Regions from separate parts of the Mycobacterium sp. D16Q16 genome, predicted to be linked through region 2. Evidence: riboswitches for the same ligand, from Rfam matches in the RefSeq annotation. Region 2 holds a riboswitch; the other holds the start of a gene.
The links. Region 2 has a riboswitch for cobalamin ahead of B4394_RS20925 (FecCD family ABC transporter permease). Riboswitches for the same ligand answer to the same signal wherever they lie in the genome.
Positions count from the first base shown of each region.

Region 1: it holds a riboswitch for cobalamin, as region 2 does, so the genes downstream of both, metE (5-methyltetrahydropteroyltriglutamate--homocysteine S-methyltransferase) here and B4394_RS20925 (FecCD family ABC transporter permease) in region 2, are expected to answer to the same signal.

Region 1 covers NZ_MAEY01000005.1:85,779-92,177, forward strand. Annotated here, with positions in the region: gene B4394_RS07760 (bifunctional 2-methylcitrate synthase/citrate synthase) at 1-157, shown strand, start outside; gene B4394_RS07765 (DUF6578 domain-containing protein) at 152-1,006, opposite strand; gene B4394_RS07770 (GNAT family N-acetyltransferase) at 1,096-1,626, opposite strand; partial or broken gene B4394_RS07775 (mycobacterial-type methylenetetrahydrofolate reductase) at 1,687-2,476, opposite strand; gene metE (5-methyltetrahydropteroyltriglutamate--homocysteine S-methyltransferase) at 2,577-4,847, opposite strand; cobalamin riboswitch at 4,984-5,226, opposite strand; gene B4394_RS07785 (PaaI family thioesterase) at 5,296-5,715, shown strand; gene B4394_RS07790 (TetR/AcrR family transcriptional regulator) at 5,705-6,295, shown strand; gene fadD8 (fatty-acid--CoA ligase FadD8) at 6,292-6,399, opposite strand, start outside.
Region 2 covers NZ_MAEY01000023.1:48,122-54,520, reverse strand. Annotated here, with positions in the region: partial or broken gene B4394_RS20945 (LLM class flavin-dependent oxidoreductase) at 1-56, opposite strand, end outside; gene B4394_RS20935 (ABC transporter substrate-binding protein) at 116-1,108, opposite strand; gene B4394_RS20930 (ABC transporter ATP-binding protein) at 1,105-1,890, opposite strand; gene B4394_RS20925 (FecCD family ABC transporter permease) at 1,890-2,942, opposite strand; cobalamin riboswitch at 3,048-3,272, opposite strand; gene B4394_RS20920 (CbtB domain-containing protein) at 3,431-3,637, shown strand; gene B4394_RS20915 (CbtA family protein) at 3,653-4,447, shown strand; gene B4394_RS20910 (serine hydrolase) at 4,541-5,854, opposite strand; gene mhuD (mycobilin-forming heme oxygenase MhuD) at 5,878-6,195, opposite strand; gene B4394_RS20900 (alpha/beta fold hydrolase) at 6,261-6,399, shown strand, end outside.

The sequences.
Region 1 (6,399 bases), on a different contig from region 2:
CCTCATGGGATTCGACATCCCCTGTTTCACACCAATTTTCGTGATGAGCCGGATTACCGGCTGGACCGCACACATCATGGAGCAGGCCGCGGCGAACGCCCTGATCCGACCACTGAGCGAGTACTCCGGAAAGCCTCAGCGGTCGCTCGCGTCATAGGTTTGATCGCCGAGTGTGCGGCATTCTGTCGCACAGCAATTGGATGAACAACTCATCCGGCGGAGACGCCTCCGGGTCGATGTTGAGGAAGCCGGTGTAGAGCCCATCTGGTGAGTGCACCGTACGACTAACTTGGCCGGCAATGCCCGCGACAACACCCGCATAGCCGCGCATATCGTCCACCCTCAGCCGAGGGTCTGCGAGATCGACTGTCACTCGATCTCCCCGTGACGGAATCGCCGCGCCAAACACTTCCGGCGGCCCGTAAACAAACAGCGTTCGTCGGCCTCGGTCCCGCTCGTCGCGCAGCGCCTCAATGTCACCGTCGGTTGGCTCGAGCGACGAGGTCACGCGCAGCCCCACAACCGATCCCGTGATCACCCGCTGCCCGATCTCACCCACCGATGGCTCCTCGGGCCATCGCGTCGCAAGCTCGACGGGTCGGTACTGAAACGATGTCGGCTGATGGGTCATACAACCGGACTCGTCTCGATGCGTGGTGGCCGACACGTCGTACAGTTCCTCGACAACGCCACGCAACCGGGGCCAGCTTTGACTCTCATGCCACGTAGCCCAGAGAATTACCAGTGCGTTCGCGGGATCTCCGCGTGTCGGATCCCAGCTCGCACACCCGTAGGGAAACCGAATAATCTCGCGGTCCTCGTCCCAGTTGACTGCCGCCGCCGAGGCCAGCAGGTAGCCACTCTCTGCGGGATACGCGCAGACCTGCCAATCGACAGCCTGGCCGATCTCGGGAGTTCTACCGCAACACTGGTATTCCCATTGTGAAATACCCAGGTATACAAGAGATTTATTCCGATCCGGAACCCTGTTGATCACTGAAAGCACCGGGTGATAGGCGAACGGAGCACGAACGCTCCGGACCCGGTGTACCGATCGCAAGGTTAGCCAGCATCACGCCAAGCGTCAATACTCGGCTACTCGGGCCGAGATAACAGCCCGCCTACCCACCAATCGGCAGGTTCCTCTCGCCGATAGGCGCGCTGGCGCAGCAGCCCCTCCAACTCAAATCCGACAGCCTCTGCCACGGCCCGTGAACCCTCGTTGCCGACAACGGCCCACCACTCGATGCGATGGACTGCCAGCTCATCAAATCCCCACTGGCACAGTCTCCGAATAGCCTCAGTGGTGAGCCCCTTGCGGCGATGCTGCGAGGCCGACCAATACCCGACCTCCACCACACCAGGTGTGATCGACTTGAGCGAACAGGTGCCGACGAGATCACCTGTGTCCGCCAGGAAAAACCCGAACCCATACCGGGAGTTGTCCGCCCACTCCTGCGCCGACCTGACGATGAAACTCTGGGCGTCGTCACGGGTGTACGGCACCGGCAGCGGGAGGTAGTGCGTGATCTCCGGGTCGTTGCACGCTTGGACCACCGCAGCCTCGTCGGCGGCGGTGACGGCGCGCAGAACCAACCGGTCCGTGTGCAACTCGATGGGTTCCATGCGAGCAGTCTTGACCACGAATTCCAACCTGGTCAAAGGAATTCCGGGCGCCTTCCTCCGTCAGGAGGTCTCGCGTACGGGCGACCAGTACCCCAGCATCTCGGCGAAGGTCTCGAAGGCCGGTCTGGCAAGACCATACGGTGCTTCGAAGTGCACGCTCAGTGGGAAGCCGAGGTCGGCCACACCGTCGATGACTCGTTTGTAGAGATCGACAAGCTGCGGCCGCCTGGCATCGGGTTCACAGGCGGCCAGCGACTTGACGAAGGCCTGTTCGCGCGCTGCGCGCGAACTCTTGCAGAAAGCCAACGACCGCATCGGAATACAGCAGTTGGGTCATGGCGAAGGTGGCGCCCTTATCGCATTTGAAGGAGAAGCGGCCCTGTTCTCCACTGCGCGTGGGAATCAGGATCACTCCCCTGTTATCGACGATGTCATCGAACTTCGACAACGCGTCGGTTGGCGGAATGCCAGACCCTTCGCCATCGCTCATGGTGCGCGGTACACCGACGAAGATGACGCCGTCCATCCCGGCGTCGGTCAGGCCGGTCAGCCGGCTCCGCAACGATGTCTCATCCGAGAAGGATGTGACCTGCGTGCACAGTCCCCGCATGGTCGGCAGCTCTGACCGGATGATCGACCAATAGTCGACGACATCCAGCTTCGGCTTCATCTCCAGCGGGCGATCGCCGTCCTCGACAATCATCGAGGGGATCATCACGTGGTCGATACGCCCGTCGATGCCGAATTCCGCCGAGAACCTGGACAGTTTCTGCAGTTCTTCGGATGCCCTGTCGAGGCCGCCATCGACATTGGGAGGCACCAGCTCCAGCGCAACGGTATTCATAGACACCAGGGACCTCCGATTAGTCTCGCTAATGGTTTATACACCAATCACATTCACGCGCGAGCAGTCCCCCGCGAAGGGGACTGCTCGCGCGCTCATCGCCGAACTAGGCGCCCGCACGCACCTCGGTCGCGGCGGCCACCAGGTTGGCCAGCGAGGCAGTTACCTCGTCGGCCTTCCGGGTCTTCAAGCCGCAGTCGGGATTGACCCAGAGACGCTGCGCCGGAACAGCCTGCAGCGCCTCACGCAGCGAGTTCGCCATCTCGGCCGTCGACGGGACCCGCGGCGAGTGGATGTCGTAGACACCCGGGCCGACACTGTTGGAGAAGCCGATCGCGTTCAGGTCGTCGAGCACCTCCATGTGCGAGCGTGCCGCCTCGATGGACGTGACGTCGGCATCCAGGTCGGCGATGGCACCGATCACCTCCCCGAATTCCGAGTAGCACAGGTGCGTGTGAATCTGCGTCGCATCGGACACACCCGACGTGGAGAGCCGGAATGCGCCGACTGCCCAGTCCAGATAGGCGGGCTTGTCCGCCGAGCGCAGCGGCAGCAGCTCACGCAACGCGGGCTCGTCCACCTGGATGATGGCGATCCCGGCGTCCTGTAGATCCACCGTCTCGTCCCGAATGGCCAGCGCGATCTGGTTGGCGGTGTCCGCCAACGGCTGATCGTCACGCACAAACGACCACGCGAGGATGGTCACCGGCCCGGTCAGCATGCCCTTGACGTACTTCGGCGTCAGCGACTGGGCATAGGTGGCCCACTCGACAGTCATCGGGTTCTGCCGTGCGACATCGCCATACAGGATCGGCGGGCGGACGCAGCGGCTGCCGTACGACTGAACCCAGCCGTTCTGGGTAGCGAAGAAGCCATCCAGCTGCTCGGCAAAGTACTGCACCATGTCGTTGCGTTCCGGCTCACCATGCACCAGCACGTCCAGGCCCAGCTTCTCCTGCAGCGCAATGACATCGGCAACCTCGGCACGCATCCGCCGCACGTACTCGGCGTCGTCGATCTCGCCCTTGGTCAGGGCTTGACGCGCCTTGCGGATCTCGACAGTCTGCGGGAACGACCCGATCGTCGTGGTCGGCAGCTCGGGCAGCTTCAGCCGCTCGTCCTGGCTGCGACGGCGCTCTGCGGCATCGCCACGTGAAACACCCTCCGCCAGAATCGAATCCAGCCGCTCACGAATCTGACCGTTGTTGAGACGCGGATCCGTCTTGCGAGATTCGACGGCCGCATTCGACGCCGCGAACTCCGCGGCAACCGCATCGCGTCCCTCGCCCAGTGCCCGCGCCAGCACCACGACTTCCTTGACCTTCTCGTCGGCGAAAGCCAACCAGCTGCGCAGCTGGTCATCGAGTTCGGTCTCCGGCTCCAACGAGTAGGGCACATGCAACGTCGAGCAGGAGGTGGCTACCGCCACCGCGCCCGTCGATCCCACCAGCGTTCCGAGGGTGCTCAGCGCAGACTCCAGGTTGGTGCGCCAAATGTTTCGGCCATCGACAACACCGGCCACAACAGTCTTACCGGCCAGCTCCGGCACCGAGTCAAGACCCGATGCGGACCCGTAGACCAGGTCGACACCGATCGCCTCAACCGGGGTACGTGCCAACGCCGGGAGTGCCGCGCCCAAGTCCCCGAAATAGCTCGCGACGAAGATCGCGGGGCGGTCGGCAACGGTACCGAGGCGGCCGTACACCCGCTCGGCCAACTCCGGGCCGTTCGACAAGATGTCGGTGACCAGCACGGGCTCATCGATCTGAACCCAGCCAACCCCGGCCTCCGAAAGCTGCACCAGCAGTTGCTCGTACAGCGATACCACCTCGTCGAGACGCTCGATGGGCGCACCGGCTCCGTCGACGGACTTGCTCAACGCAAGGAAGGTGATGGGGCCAACGACCACCGGACGCGCCGGAATGCCGAGGGCAGCAGCCTCTTTCAGCTCACCGAACAACTTCGCCGGATTGAGCGTGAACTTGGTGTCCGGCCCGATCTCCGGCACCAGGTAGTGATAATTGGTGTCGAACCACTTGGTCATTTCCAGCGGCGTCACCTCGTCGTTGCCGCGGGCGGCAGCGAAGTAGCGATCGAGGTCGTCGCCTATGCCTGCGACGCGGGGTGGGAGCGCTCCCAACAGCACCGCGGTATCGAGTACCTGGTCGTAGTACGAGAAGGTGTTCACCGGGACGGAGTCCAGCCCGGCGGCCGCCAGTGCTGACCAGTGGTCGCGCCGAAGCCCGGCTGCGACGGTCTCGAGCTCGGTACGACTGGTGCGCCCTGCCCAGTAACTTTCGGTAGCCCGTTTGAGCTCACGACGCGGGCCGATGCGCGCCGAACCGAGCGTGGTTGCCTTGAATGATGGAGTGGTCATGCTGTCCTCTGTCTACGGCGTGGTGGCCACCGCCCAGGACAAGCAAGCCGAGCCCGAATAACCAACACACACTGGTGCTGGTTGAAACCGATTCGGCCATACGCCCATTCCGCGAGGCGATGATCCGTCGGGCGCGGCGCACCCGACACAGCTGGCAGGTCTTCGGACTTGCAGGCATTACCCGGGCTCAGGTTTTCCTACGGACCGTCGCTTCCCAGGGGCTCTCGGTGGTTAACCGAGTGCTTAACCCAGTGCGTATGACGGCGATCGTTCCTGCATACCGCTGCGGGACAGTCCCGGATTCTCACCGGGTTCCCTCTCATCGCAGTCCCCGTAGGGCCCGCGACTCGATGCCAATACCGACCGAAGCCGACACTGACAAACCAGCTGCGTCTTACATCATATGCACGCTCGCCAATGCCGTTATTAGCGACTATTCTCTAATATTGTGATCACACGTGACCAGGCACAACAAGTGCTCGAGGCCCAACCCTTCAGTCGCCTCCTAGGTACATCGATCAGCCGGATCGACGAGTCCGGAATACAACTCTCGCTCGACATCCGCGACGAGCTGCGCCAGCAGAGCGGATTCATTCACGGCGGAGTGCTGAGCTACCTGGCCGACAACGCAATCACCTACGCGTGCGGGCTCGGCCTTGGCGCCGACATTGTCACCAGCGGGTACACCATCGAGTATGTGTCACCCGCCCGTGATGGCGTACGCCTACTCGCCGACGCGTCTCTGGTGAGCGCCGGACGTACCAAGGCGCTGGGCCGCTGCGAGATATCCGTCGAGGACCACGACGGCAACACCAAGCTGGTCGCCGTCGCCCAGGGCACGAGCATGGTCCGGCACCGTGGGGCGTAAGCCTCAGTACACCCCCGACGACATCCTCGATGCGGCGCTTGCGTTGGTGAGCAAGGGCGGACCGTCGGCAGCCACGGCTACCGCCATCGGGCGAACGCTGGGCGCCCCCTCGGGGTCGATCTATCACCGGTTCTCCAGCCGCGACGAGCTCATGGCCCGCCTCTGGCTGCGTTCGATCGCCGGCTATCAGGCCGGGATCCTCACGGCGCTCGCGTTACCCGATCCCCACGAAGCCCTCGCCGCGACCATCGATCACGCCTTCGATTGGACGGCAGCGCACCGCAACGAGGCGCTGTTGCTACTCCAATACGAGAAGGCCGATCTGGTGGCACACTGGCCCGACACACTCGCCGCGGAGCTCACGGCACTCAACTCGCGGGTGCGAATGGCGTTGCGCGAGTACGCCGAGCGGCGGTTCGGCGATGTCACTCCCGAGGCGCTCGACAGGGTGATGTTCGCACTGATCGATATGCCCTACGCGGCGGTGCGCCGTCACCTACCCGACAAGGGTGAGCCGGCACCGTGGCTGCGCACCTTCATCCACACCAGCGCCCGGAATCTGCTCTCGCCAGAGAGCTAAACCGTGGCGTACTTCTGGCGCAGAGCCTTTTTGTCCAGCTTGCCCAGCGCGGTCAACGGCAGCGAGTCGGCGACGATCACATGCTTGGGTGACTGCACCGAACC
Region 2 (6,399 bases):
TCGGCCGCACGCGCGATCTCGAGCAGCCGTTCCGGTGGAAGTGATGGCGGCACCATGAGGCCGAGGGTGGTGGGCGAGCTCATGTCGTCACCCTAACTCCAGAAGCCGACAGCGTTCAGAATCCCTTGTCGCGCAGATAGTTCGCCAAGGTGACGATGGCATCCGGATTGCGCGGTCCCTCGACCAGGGCGGCGTAGGGCAGCACGATGAAGTTCCCATCGCGGACCGCCTGGGTGTGCTTCATCAGTGGCTGTGCCTTGAGCAGGTTGATCTTTGCGTCGGCCGTGTTGTTGGGGCCCACCCCGTAATCGCAGATGATGATCACCTGAGGGTCGCGCTGGGCGGCCGTCTCCCACGCGCTGGTGGTCCAGCTGTCGTCGAGATCTGAGAAGACGTTCCGGCCCCCGGCCTTCTCGATGATCTGTTGGGGTGCGGCGTTCCTGCCGGAGGTGAACGGTTCGGCCTCGCCGCTGTCGTACAAGAAGACACGTGCGGGCGGCTTGCCCTGCGGCAGACGTGACTGTACGGCCTCAATGGTCCTGCGGTATGTGGCGATCAACTCTGTTGCGCGGTCCTGAACTCCGAAGATGGCCCCGAGGTTGGCCAGATCCTCGTAGAGCGCGTCAAGGGGAGGCTTGATACCGCGCCGGACGGTTCCGGGCTGACGGCACGCCTCGGTCAGCTGATAGGGCACCGCCCCGATGGACCGCACCCAATCCGGGGTCAGCCCGGAGGTCTCGTTGAATCCGTAGCTCCACCCCGCGAACACGAGATCGGGACGCGCGGCTTGCACTGCCTCACGAGTGAATCCCTGCCCCAGGTTGGTGGCGGACTCGAACTGCGCCTTCCACGGCGAGGTGTTGATGTCGCGATCTTGTCCGGCGTCCAGGAAGTAGCCGGCCATCCGGTCCTGTAGGCCGAGCGCGAACATCAGCTCGGTTACCCCGGTGTCATTGCTGACGGCTCGGGTAACCGGGACCGGGACATCAAGCGGTGCACCGCAATTATCGACGGACACCCGCTCGGTTCCGGGGCTCTGCGCCTCGATGGTCGCGCAGCCCGCTGAGAGCACCGACACCACCACCGTCACGCCGATGAGTGCCTTCATTCCTTCTCCTGTCTTTCGGGCTGAGCGTCGAAGATGATCTGCGGAACACCGCTTCGTGGGTGTGCGATGACATGACAGCCGATGCCGAACCACTGGCCGATGGATTCGGCAGTGATGACCTCGCGCGGTGGGCCCGAGAGCACGATGCGCCCCTCGGCCATGACGTGGATCGTGTCGCAATACTGTGCCGCGAGGTTGAGGTCGTGCAGAGCGGCGATGACCGTAACGCCCAGCATCTGTGCCGAGCTGAGTATCGAATACTGATGGCGCACATCCAGATGATTGGTGGGCTCGTCCAGCACCAAGACACGCGGTTGCTGTGCGAGCGCGCGGGCGATGAGAACCCGTTGGCGTTCCCCGCCCGAGAGGGAACTGAACCTACGGTCGGCCAGCGCGGTCACATCCGCCGTCTCGGTCGCCTCCGCGCAGATGCGCCGGTCCTGTTCGGAGGTGCTGCGCAGCGACGTGCCGTGCGGCAGCCGGCCGGTGGCGATCACTTCTGCGGCCGTGAAATCAAAATCCAAGGACATGTCCTGAGTCAGCGCCGCCACCTGACGGGCGTTCTCCCGCATGCTGATGGCCCGTACCGACACGCCGCTGACCGCTACGTCGCCGGTGGTGGGAGTGAGCGCGCGGTACAAGCAGCGCAGGGTTGTCGACTTGCCGCTGCCGTTGGGGCCGACGATTCCCACGAACCCCCCGGCCGCGACCCGCATGTCGATGCCGGAGACGATCCGGTTGCCGGCGATGTCGACCGACACGCTCCGATAGGTGACGTCCATCAGCCGACAGCTCCCGCAGACATCGCGCGCCGGCGCATCAAGCCGACGAAGACCGGTACTCCGACGGCCGCGGTGATCGCACCCAGCGGAAGCTCCTGGGGCGGAATCATCGTCCTTGCAACGAGATCGGCGGCGACGAGGAAGCACGCGCCCAGTACCGGAGCCACGATCAAGACCCGGCGGTGGTCCGCGCCGACCAGCAGCCGTGCCGCGTGCGGAATGACCAGTCCCACGAATCCGATGGCTCCGCATATGGAGACAAAACATCCGGTCATAGCGGCCGACAGCACGAACAGTGCCACCCGGAACCGCCCGGCGTGCAGACCCAGGGACGCGCTCACCTCGTCGCCCATGGACAGGGCGTTCAGTTGGCGGGCCAGCCCCGCGACGCAGACGATCCCGATTACGGTCGCCGCGAGCGCCACCGGAACCTTGTCCCAGGACGACGCCCCCAGGCTGCCGAGCAGCCAGAACATGACGCTGCGCGCCGCTTCGCCGTTCGGCGCCAAGAACACCAGCACGGTCGTCACCGCGGACAGTCCGTAGCCCACCGCGGTGCCCACCAGAACAAGTCGCAGCGGCACCAAACCCTGTGGTGTTCGAGCGATTTGGTACACGAGTGCGGTCGCTGCGAGGGCGCCGAGGGATGCGGACAGCGACAGCGCGTAGGCGCCGAAGGTGCCGAGCACCCCATAGACCACCACGGCGGTGGCGCCCACCGAGGCCCCCGACGAGATGCCGAGAACGTACGGATCGGCCAGGGCATTGCGGACCATTGCCTGCACGAGCACGCCCACCACTGCCAGTCCGGCGCCGATAAGGATCGCAAGAATCACCCGGGGCAGCCGGGACTCGATGACGATCCGGTAATTCGCCGCGTCGGCGGCCCGAATGGACCCGCCCGTGGTGCCGACCCAGAGGAAGTGCAGACAGTCGCGCCAGGGCACGTCGGCGGTACCGAACGCGAGCGCACCGACCGACAGCAGCACCAGTGCCACCAGGCCACCGGCCGCCGCGAGGACCACCGGCCGCTCGTGTTGTGCTGCGGGCATCGGTCTTCCTGCGTCGTCGGGTCGCCGACCGCGGGGCATGACGGATACGCCAAGTCAGGCACTACCCACCAGGCGATCCCTCGGCACTGGCGAATGACTGCACCGGGTGGTGCGGCCGCGTTGGCAGGTCTTCGGACTCGTGGACACGAGGCCTTGCGAGCCTCACCTACTGGCGGCTGCTTCCCGGGCCTGGACCCAGTGCTCTTAGGTGCCGCTGTCGTTTCCACATACCGCTGCGGGGCAGTTCCGGATTCACGCCGGATTCCCTCTTGCGATCTCCGGGAGCACTTCCCTGGCGCTCTCGGAAAAACCAATGCGGGGCCAAAACTATCACTCGAACGCGCAGCCCAGCCGCGTCGACTAAGCTCAACTGGTCCTTCGACAGGACGGGAACCTGGTGTAATCCCAGGACGGTCGCGCCACTGTGAGAGTCAGACCCCGCCGTCGACAAGAACAGATCGGGACGCGGTATTCCGAAAAGGAGCAACATGGCACACACAACGTCCGCCAGCCATCCGGTTGCGGTGTCGATTCCCCAGGCCGCGCTGTGGTTGAGCGTGACCACCCTCCTGGGTCTGCTCGCCTATTACTTCATCGGCATCGACCAGGGTGCGGTGTCGATCTTCGGCAGCGATATGCACGTTCACGAGTTCGTGCATGACGCCCGCCACCTGCTCGGCTTCCCCTGCCACTAGCAGCGGGCCGAATACATGGAAAAGTCAATAATTCTGCGCGGCTTAGGTTTCGGCGCACTGGGTGGCCTGCTGTCCTTCATCTTCGGATGGATCTTTGTGGAGCCCGTCATCAACAGGGCGATCGCCTATGAGGAGGGCAGAGGCGAGGCGCAGGGCGTGCTCGATGAGGCCGCCGGTATCCACGCCCATCACGAGGGCGCGGAGCTGTTCAGCCGCTTCGCACAGGCCAATGCGGGCCTGGCGCTCGGTGTCATCGGATTCGGAATCGCGATGGGCGCGCTGTTCGCGGTGGCGTACGTGGTGGCGATCGGACGGGTCGGCAATCTGAGCCCGCGCACGCAGGCTCTCGCCGTCGCGGGCGGGCTGTTTCTGGTGCTGTATGTGGTGCCGTTCCTGAAGTTCCCGGCCAACCCGCCTGCGGCGAGCGCAGAGGGCACCATCAAGGAGCGCACCGGGTACTTCGTGCTGATGATCCTCGTCGCCGCGATCGCGTTGGCGGTGGCGCTGTGGGCGGGTCGAAAGCTCTCCGAGCGCGTCGATACCTGGACAGCCACTCTTGTTGCCGCTGCGGTGTTCATCGTGCTGGTCGGGCTCGTCATGGCTGTGACGCCGGGATTTGTCGAAGCGCCGCAACCGCTGCTCGATGCCGACGGGAAGATCGTCTATCCGGGTTTCCCGGCGCACGATCTGTATCTGTTCCGGCTGTACTCGTTCACAACGCAGGCGATTATGTGGGCGACGATCGGTCTCGGGTTCGCGACGGTTATCGGGCGTAAGCCCGTCAATGCCGAGACATCCGTTACCGGCTAGCTAGAGAGCCACGGTCTTCGCGCGGGCGCTCATCGGGGTGTGACGGTCTTCGCGCGGGCGCTCATCGGGGTGTGACGGTCTTCGCGCGGGCGCTCATCCCAGCTTCTTGAAGACGCCCTTGGCCAGGCCGATGACCCATCCGGCCGCGCCGGGGCCGAACGCGCGGTCCCAATTCAGCTGGAAACTCACCACATACGGCTGGCGGTTGCGATCCTCGGCGTACCAGCTGAATGTGAGGTCGCCGGGCAGGTTGCCACCTTTGGCGCCGATGTAGCGCCAGTTCTCGCTGTGCAGATCGATACCGGGTTCTGCTGACAGGATGCCGCGAATCGGAGCCGCCGGGCCGACGGCGACCTTCTGCAGTGCCGCGTGGACCCGGCAGATGTCTTCGGCGCTGCCGTACCACTCGATGCCGAATTTCGATGCGGGCGTGGTGGTCCGGTCCGGATCCAGCTTGTAGTCGTGGGTGTCGGCTTCGGCGAGCATCTGCCCGCGCTGGGCCGGTGTGGTGGCGTCCTTCCATTGCTGGCGGACATCGGGTATTCCCCACCCAATGTTGAACAGCTCATGCATGGTGGGGAAGGGGGTCATCGATGCCGGGTCATGATGCCCGCCGTCGGCAAGGGCCTTTTCTATCGCCTGGCGACCGAGGCGGTTGATCAGCATGTCCGTGCCCATGTTGTCGCTCACTGAGATCATCTTCTGGGCGGCGGTGCGCACCGACACCGTGGAGCCGGTGGGGAGCTTGTCCATCGAACTTCCGAGCGCCTTGCCGCGATCGCTGACGGTGAGTTGGTCGTCCCAGGTGAGGGTGCCCGCATTGATGGCGGTACCGGTGGCCAACAGCACATAGAGCTTGAAAACCGAAGCCAGCGGCATGGATTCGGAGGTATTGGTTCCGGCGACCTGCTCGCATTGACCGTTGACGATCTTGGACGCCCGGTAGGAGTACCGGCCGCCCGATGCCGACAGCACGGCGTCGACGTCGGACCAGTCGGCGATGGTCGGGGGCTGCTGATACGGAACCAGCCTGTCGACATCCCCCTTGGTGTTGGTGCGCAGCCCGATATCGACATTGGCGCCATAGGGTGCGATCAGGTGGACGGTGGAGCTATTGGCAGCCAGATCCACGGAGCTCACCTTGTATGGGCGATCGACCCACAGTTTGGTCATGATCTCGGTGTAGTCGTCGACCTTGTTGGCGGCGGCGAGCGTCGCCACGCCCTGCTTGCCGATCGGCCAGTTGGAGTTCAACATGTCGATCAGCTGTTGTGAGCGCAGGCCCGGGGGCGTGCTCGTATCCACGTCGCCATGCGGCACCTGTCGCAGCTTGATGCCACACCCCGCTGTGCTGCCCACCGATAAGGCCACCACTGCCACCGTGCATACCGAAACGGCGCGCGTCATGCGCGCGCGCAGCAAACTCCTACTCACGCCTTGGCGGCGGCCCCGGTCACGTCGAGCACAACCTCGAACTCCAGCAGGTGGGCACCCTTAGCCACGGGCTTGGCCTGCTGGCCGGCATGTGCTTCGACCGCCGGACCGGTGGCCCAGGCCTGGAAGGCCTCTTCGGACTCCCACTGGGTGACCACGAAGTAGCGGTCTTCTCCCTTGACGGGGCGCAGCAGCTGAAAGCCCAGGAATCCTGGCTGGTTCTCGACTGCTCCGGCGCGGTGAGCGAACCGCTTCTCCAGCTCCGGACCTGCACCCTCGGGGATCTCGATTGCGTTGATCTTCACCACGGACATGGGTTCAGGCTACCGTGCGGGCTCCCGCATGATTCGGGGCGATGATTGGGGCGATGATGACAGACATGGACCCAGACCGTCTGTTCGACCAAGGCGGTCTGCCGGAAGACTCGGGGGCGCCGTCCATCGTCCTTGTGCACGGTCTGATGGGCCGTGGAAACACCTGGTCACGGCAGTTGCCTTGGCTGCGGGAGCTGGGCCGGG